3 regions of the Alkalihalobacterium sp. APHAB7 genome follow, and region 2 is predicted to be linked to each of the others. Evidence: riboswitches for the same ligand, from Rfam matches in the RefSeq annotation. Region 2 holds a riboswitch; each other region holds the start of a gene.
The links. Region 2 has a riboswitch for S-adenosylmethionine ahead of ACNSTQ_RS03450 (homoserine dehydrogenase). Riboswitches for the same ligand answer to the same signal wherever they lie in the genome.
Positions count from the first base shown of each region.

Region 1 (2,272 bases), on a different contig from region 2:
CCACCTTCTAATTCGGCAATCGTTTCTTCTAACGCCGCACGAGTGGGGTTTCCTGAACGACCATAGTCAAACGTTCCAAATTGATCAAAATCAAATTGATGAAAAGTGGAAGCATGTTGAATTGGTACACTTACAGCTCCTGTCTCCTTATCGACTTTTTGATTGTTATGAAGCAAGCGTGTTTGAAAAGAAAATTGTTCACTCATTTTTTTTACATCCCCTCTATGAATTTACATGGTTAAAGGCCTGATCTAAGTCGTGGATAAGATCTTGGCAATTTTCAATTCCTACTGAGAAACGCAATAAACGGTCACACACCCCGTTTGCATTTCGCACCTCTACCGGCATATCCGCGTGGGTTTGTGTCGTCGGATACGTCATTAAGCTTTCAACTCCTCCAAGACTCTCGGCAAACGAGATTAACTTTAATTGCTGTAAGAACGGATTCACCCATTTTGCCTCTTTAATACGAAAAGAAAGCATTCCACCGCGTCCAGGATATAGAACTTCAGTTACTGCAGGATGTTCTTCTAAATAAACAGCTATTTCACGTGCATTTTTTTGATGTTGCTCCATCCGTAGAGTTAATGTCTTCATTCCTCGTATGAGTAACCACGAATCAAATGGGCTTAAAATAGCTCCTATGCCATTGTGGTAATAGGCAATTCGTTCACAAAGCTCTTCACCTTTAGCAACAATCAATCCTGCAATCACATCATTATGTCCGCCTAAGTATTTAGAAGCACTATGAATGACAATATGAGCACCATCATTTATCGGTTGCTGTAATAGAGGTGTATAAAACGTGTTATCGACAATTAATAGCAAATTATTTTTTTTAGCCATTTGGCCTAGCGCTGATAAATCAGCTTCTTGCATTAACGGGTTAGTTGGACTTTCTATAAATAACGCTTTCGTCTTTTCAGTGATTAATTGTTCAAATTCTTCTAGGTTTCTTGGGTCTCCATAAACAAATGACAGCCCCCAATTTTTCCACCCATTTTCAAACAAACGATACGTCCCACCGTATAAATCACTTGATGCCAAGATTTCATCTCCTAGCTCAAATAAAGAAAGCACGGTTTGTATGGCAGCCATACCCGAACTACAGGCAAACCCTTGATCACCTGCCTCGAGTTGAGCAATTGCTTTTTCTAACACCAACCTTGTTGGATTTCCTGTTCTTGAATAATCAAAACCAGTTGATTCCCCAATTCCGGTATGGCGGTAGGCTGTTGAAAAATAAACAGGAGTGTTGATTGTACCTGTATGTTCATCTTGCCTGTTCCCAATTTGTACCAGTTTTGTTTCTAGCTGCTCTTTATTCATCGTACCTCTCCTCTACTCTTATCAATGCAAAAAACCTTCCTCTTATAAATTAAGAAGAAGGTTAAGAATACAATTTCTTTTGGTTAAACTTCTTCTTATCTATCAAGCTATCGCTTGCTGGAATTAGCACCTGACTGTATAAATACAGCTGGTTGCTGAGACTTCACCGGGCCATTCCCTCCGTCTCTCTTGATAAGAAAATCAATTTTCAATTTTCAATTTTCACTTGTTATTAAATTACATGAATTGCGCGAAAAAAGCAATAGGTTTTATATGAATTACTTTATTTATTTCAAGAGGTCCTTCCGCTTTTCTTTTTGTCTAGCTCTAGGGGCCATCGGCTCGAGGTCACTTCGGCCCATCAAACGTGTCCAAAACCGGGACACTTTTTGTTGGTCCTCCAGCGCTTGTCGCCGATAAGCAGGCCCCTTCCGCTTTTCTTTTTATTCAGGGGTTACATCTATTTGTAAGTCATCTTCATTACCACAGACGCAACGTATAAACCCTGTTTCATAGTTACCGTCTTTTGCTCGGCTTCCTCGAAGAATAAACTTTTCACCACATTTTTGACAACGAATTACGACACGATATCTTGTGTTTTCAGTCATATTTACACCCCTAACACTCGATCTAGTTTGCCACTTTCACCTTGTGTATACTAAACGTCCAAAGGCCAATCATAAATAAAAGCATCGTAATGTGAATATATCTGTCCATTGTTAATAATATTAAATCATAGCTTCCGTGAAGTAAAATGGGAAGAAATAAAGAAAGGAGTACAAAACGATTACGCCGCTTTTTTGAAAACTTCGCTTTCCCCAGATAATATCCCATAATTACACCAAACAACGCATGGCTACTTACAGGAAATAACGCTCTAAGCCAAGCTGTTTCTAGACCATTTGCTATTAGGTAAAAAAAGTTTTCTACAGAAGCAAACCCT
Region 1 is NZ_JBLWFS010000009.1:121,917-124,188, forward strand. Features, by position in the region: gene metC (cystathionine beta-lyase) at 1-206, opposite strand, end outside; gene ACNSTQ_RS11465 (methionine biosynthesis PLP-dependent protein) at 223-1,329, opposite strand; SAM riboswitch class I at 1,422-1,528, opposite strand; gene ACNSTQ_RS11470 (hypothetical protein) at 1,773-1,937, opposite strand; gene prsW (glutamic-type intramembrane protease PrsW) at 1,960-2,272, opposite strand, start outside.
Region 1: linked by a shared signal. The riboswitch ahead of ACNSTQ_RS11465 (methionine biosynthesis PLP-dependent protein) and the one ahead of ACNSTQ_RS03450 (homoserine dehydrogenase) in region 2 are both predicted to bind S-adenosylmethionine.

Region 2 (2,272 bases):
TACATTTAAAAAGGTAAAGCAAGTTTATTAACAGCTACCTTACCTAATACCGGGTAGCTTTTTTGCTGCAATAAAAGAGGTAAGTCATTCAAAGACTTTCCTTCAGCTAATTTAAAAATCACTGCTTGCTTTTCGTAAATTCCAGTTTCTACTTCAATCTCGCTTGAGATACTAATTAAATCAGTATTCAATTGTTGCTTTTCTAGATCGGAAACAAAGACAATAACACTCATTCCATCGTTGGCTGTTTCGTTAAATTGTTGCCTTAAGGGACGACTAAACCCTTGAAATTGCTCATGTAGAACAAAATCTTCTACCATACTGTTAGCTGTTGCATCCTTTCCTGCACCTGGACCACACATCGTAATACGATCAATTGTTTCACCGTCAATACAAACACCGTTCGTAACACCGTTCACATTATAGAGTGGATGATCTTTTGCCACGAATGAAGGCGATACAAATCCACGAATCACTCCATTTTCGATAGATGTTTTGGCAATCAATTTTATGGCTAATTCATTTCTTTCCGCAAAATTAATGGCTTCCTCCTCAATGACACTAATTCCTTTACAGGAAAAGTTAGTTTCATTTGGCCATGAGTTAAAGGCCAGACGACTTAAAATTTGGATTTTATATAGAGCATCATATCCTTCAATATCATCTGTAGGATCAGCCTCGGCATAACCTAACTCTTTCGCTTCAGCTAACACATCAGCAAACGTTCGATTTTTTTCTTTCATTTCCGTTAAAATATAATTTGTTGTCCCATTTAAAATTCCGGTCACAGAATGAATAGGTGTTGTAGAAAATAACGTTTTGAAGCTATTTACTATTGGTATTCCACCGCCAACAGCTGCTTCAACCCCTAAGTAAACATTGTAATGGCCAGCAAGCTCTTCAAGCTCTTTACCGTGCTTAGCAATTAATTCTTTGTTTGCTGTAATAATCGATGTACCTGATTGCATGAGCTTCACAATATAACCTTTAGCGGGCTCAACTCCACCAATTGCTTCAAATACAACATCGTACTGTTGATTAAAAAACTCATTTGGATCACTTGTTATAAGTGCATTTACATGCGTATAACCACGATCTTTTGTATCGTCTTTCACTAGAATTTTTGTCACCTGAACCTCATTTTGAAAAATGGTCTGTAGTTCTTCTTTTGAATTCAGTAACCGCTCATAAATACCAGAACCGACTGTTCCGAAACCGATAACCCCAACATGTAACATCCCAAGCTCCTCCTTATATAAAACACTTTTTTACTCCTTAGTTAACTCCTCCACACTGCCGTTCATTTTTATTACTTGGTTCTGGCTGTATTGTTTAAACAGCTACCCGAACTAGTTTATTTTTTTATGTGTACACAAATAAAAAAACCTCTCCGATAAGGGAAAGGTTTTTTTAAAACGCCTCCACTTATCTTCCAGAGCAATCGCTCTGCTGAAATTAGCACCTTTGTTTGTCTGGCATACAAACCGGTTGCCGGGCGTCATCGGGTCAGTCCCTCAGCCTCTCGTGATAAGTTTTATTTTTGCAATTAATTTTTGAATTTTAATAGTTATGATTATAATGCGACTATTCTATTTTTGTCAACTTAAAGTTTAGACTTGAACTTTCTTTTCTTCCTCTTTTTTCGGAACAATAGATAAGTTCAGCTCACGTAATTGTGCCTCACTAACCGAACTTGGTGCATTTGTTAATAAACAACTTGCACTTGCAGTCTTAGGGAAAGCAATTGTATCACGTAAGTTGCTACGGCCTGCTAAAAGCATAACGAGGCGATCTAGTCCTAACGCAATACCTCCGTGTGGTGGTGTACCATATTCAAAGGCATCTAAAAGGAAACCAAATTGTTCTTTTGCTTCTTCTTCAGAAAAACCAAGAGCAGTGAACATTTTTTCTTGTACATCACGTTGATAAATACGCTGGGAGCCTCCACCAAGCTCATATCCATTTAACACAAGATCATATGCTTCTGCACGTACTCGACCTGGATCTGTATCGAGCAAATGTAGATCTTCTGTTTTTGGACTAGTAAATGGGTGGTGAAGAGCGACGTACCGATTAGCATCTTCATCAAATTCAACAAGTGGGAAATCAACCACCCATAAGAAATTGAATTTAGATTTGTCTATTAAGTCTAAGTCTTTACCAAATTTAAGACGAAGTGCACCTAAGCTATCATACACAACTTGTTTCTTATCAGCAGCAAAGAATAATAAATCACCGGGTTCAGCATTCATCGCTTCACGCATGCCGGCAA
Region 2 is NZ_JBLWFS010000002.1:217,953-220,224, forward strand. Features, by position in the region: gene ACNSTQ_RS03445 (hypothetical protein) at 1-31, shown strand, start outside; gene ACNSTQ_RS03450 (homoserine dehydrogenase) at 6-1,238, opposite strand; SAM riboswitch class I at 1,423-1,534, opposite strand; gene aspS (aspartate--tRNA ligase) at 1,611-2,272, opposite strand, start outside.

Region 3 (2,272 bases), on a different contig from region 2:
AGTTGTACTTCACAACGGTCTGCCAAACCAGCAGCGACGATATTTTTAGCTACATAGCGAGCAGCATATGCACCAGAACGGTCAACTTTTGTTGGATCCTTACCTGAGAATGCTCCCCCACCATGACGAGCATAACCACCATACGTGTCAACGATAATCTTACGCCCTGTTAAACCAGCATCTCCTTGAGGTCCACCAATTACGAAACGCCCCGTCGGATTAATGAAGTATTTTGTTTCGTCATCAATTAACTCAGCTGGTACTACCGGTTTAATGACATACTCTTTAAGATTACGCTGAATTTGCTCTAACGATACTTCAGGGTGATGTTGAGTCGAAATAACAATTGTATCAATACGTACAGGCTTTCCATTCTCGTCATATTCCACTGTTACTTGCGTTTTTCCATCGGGACGTAAATAAGGAAGAATTTCATCTTTACGTACTTCTGTTAGGCGACGAGCTAATTTATGTGCTAAAGAAATCGGAAGCGGCATTAATTCTTCCGTTTCATTATCTGCGTAACCAAACATTAACCCTTGGTCTCCTGCACCGATTGCTTCAATTTCTTCATCTGACATTTGGCCTTCACGAGCTTCAAGTGCTTGGTTAACCCCTTGAGCAATATCTGCTGATTGCTCATCGATTGAAGTTAATACTGCACATGTTTCAGAATCAAAACCATACTTCGCTCGCGTGTAACCAATATTTTGAACCGTTTCACGAACGATCTTCGGAATATCAACGTATGTACTTGTCGTGATTTCACCAGCTACAAGTACTAACCCTGTAGTTACTGAAGTTTCACAAGCTACACGTGCATTCGCATCATTTGTTAAGATTGCATCTAAAATTGCATCCGAAATTTGGTCACAAATTTTATCTGGATGCCCTTCTGTCACTGATTCTGAAGTGAATAAGCGACGACTTTTCTTTTCTACCATCTAACAGTATCCTCCTTTTACACATCTTTTAGAGTGAATACAATCCTATACTAGTAGCTTCCCCTTAAAATGTGTTAAATATTGATACGGCACTCATTCCCTCACCATTGTGAGTAAAATTTAAGACATGTATAGTCATGAAAACCCTTTTCCTCATGAGGAAAAGGGTTAGACTTATCACCTTTAACCTCTTATCTTTCAAAGCATTCGCTTTGCAGGTTAGCACCTTTTCACCTTTTTTAACTGGTGTTGGTTGCTGGGTTTCTTCGGGCCTGTCCCTCCACCGACTCGGGATAAGAGTATCCGTTCGCGACATATCATAACTTACAAAGCAAAAGATGTCAACAGTTGCTAGTTGACATCTAAAAAGTCGAAAAAAAACAAAATAAAAAAATGGATTTAATAAGGAGTATCTATATCTTGGTTATGGTTTTGATTTACATTTTGATTTACATTTTGGCTTTGGTTTGGAAGACGGTTTTGACGTTGATTACTATTTTGATAATAACTCATGTTTTGGTTTTGACTTAAATTCATCTGATTTTGCCGTTGTTGATCCTGCTCTTCTCTAATTTCTTCCCGCATTTGCATTTTTAATAATTCATTTTGGTTATCTCTCGGTTTGACTTGACTGTACACACCACTTGCCGTTAACCCAATTACCAAAGCAACTAACACTTCGTTTCCCCATTCTCTTGGAATAAACCATAATAGACAGGCTACGCCGATCGCCAGCAATGCACGATACTTTTTATCAATATTAAAAGCATTTCCTACAACCGTAACTAATGCAGCAACGACAGCTGAAACGGTCGCAAGGTCCATTATTGAAATACTGTCCACTGCACTCCCTCCTTTTCCTTCTATACTATGCAACATAAAAAAAAAGGGTACAGCACTATTAGTGTCCTAATTTTTTGTCCACCTGGCTTCCTTATTTCAAAAGAGCTGTTAAAATTGATATTGTAACTTTTTTTAAAGTTAGAATTCGAATAAGAATGGTACAATTATATAAACAGGCTTAACAATTAGATACCTATAAAAAACGCTTAAAGATGTAAACCTATAAAGAAACTTCCTATATAGTAGACCCCATTATAAATAGACACATAATTTTTCAACTTATTTGCACACAAATTGAAATAATAGTATAGACTATTTAGTAAAATGTGTTATACTAATTTCAACATAAAAAATTGATTGTTAATCCTGACTAACATAATTTTAAAATATAAAAAAGAGAGGGTTTTGTGACCAATGAGTACAATTAGCTTCGCTACTGAATTAGAGCATATTTTACGAGGAGAAAATGTTCACCTAGATCTTCC
Region 3 is NZ_JBLWFS010000005.1:148,863-151,134, forward strand. Features, by position in the region: gene metK (methionine adenosyltransferase) at 1-944, opposite strand, end outside; SAM riboswitch class I at 1,133-1,244, opposite strand; gene ACNSTQ_RS07610 (hypothetical protein) at 1,344-1,787, opposite strand; gene pckA (phosphoenolpyruvate carboxykinase (ATP)) at 2,202-2,272, shown strand, end outside.
Region 3: linked by a shared signal. The riboswitch ahead of metK (methionine adenosyltransferase) and the one ahead of ACNSTQ_RS03450 (homoserine dehydrogenase) in region 2 are both predicted to bind S-adenosylmethionine.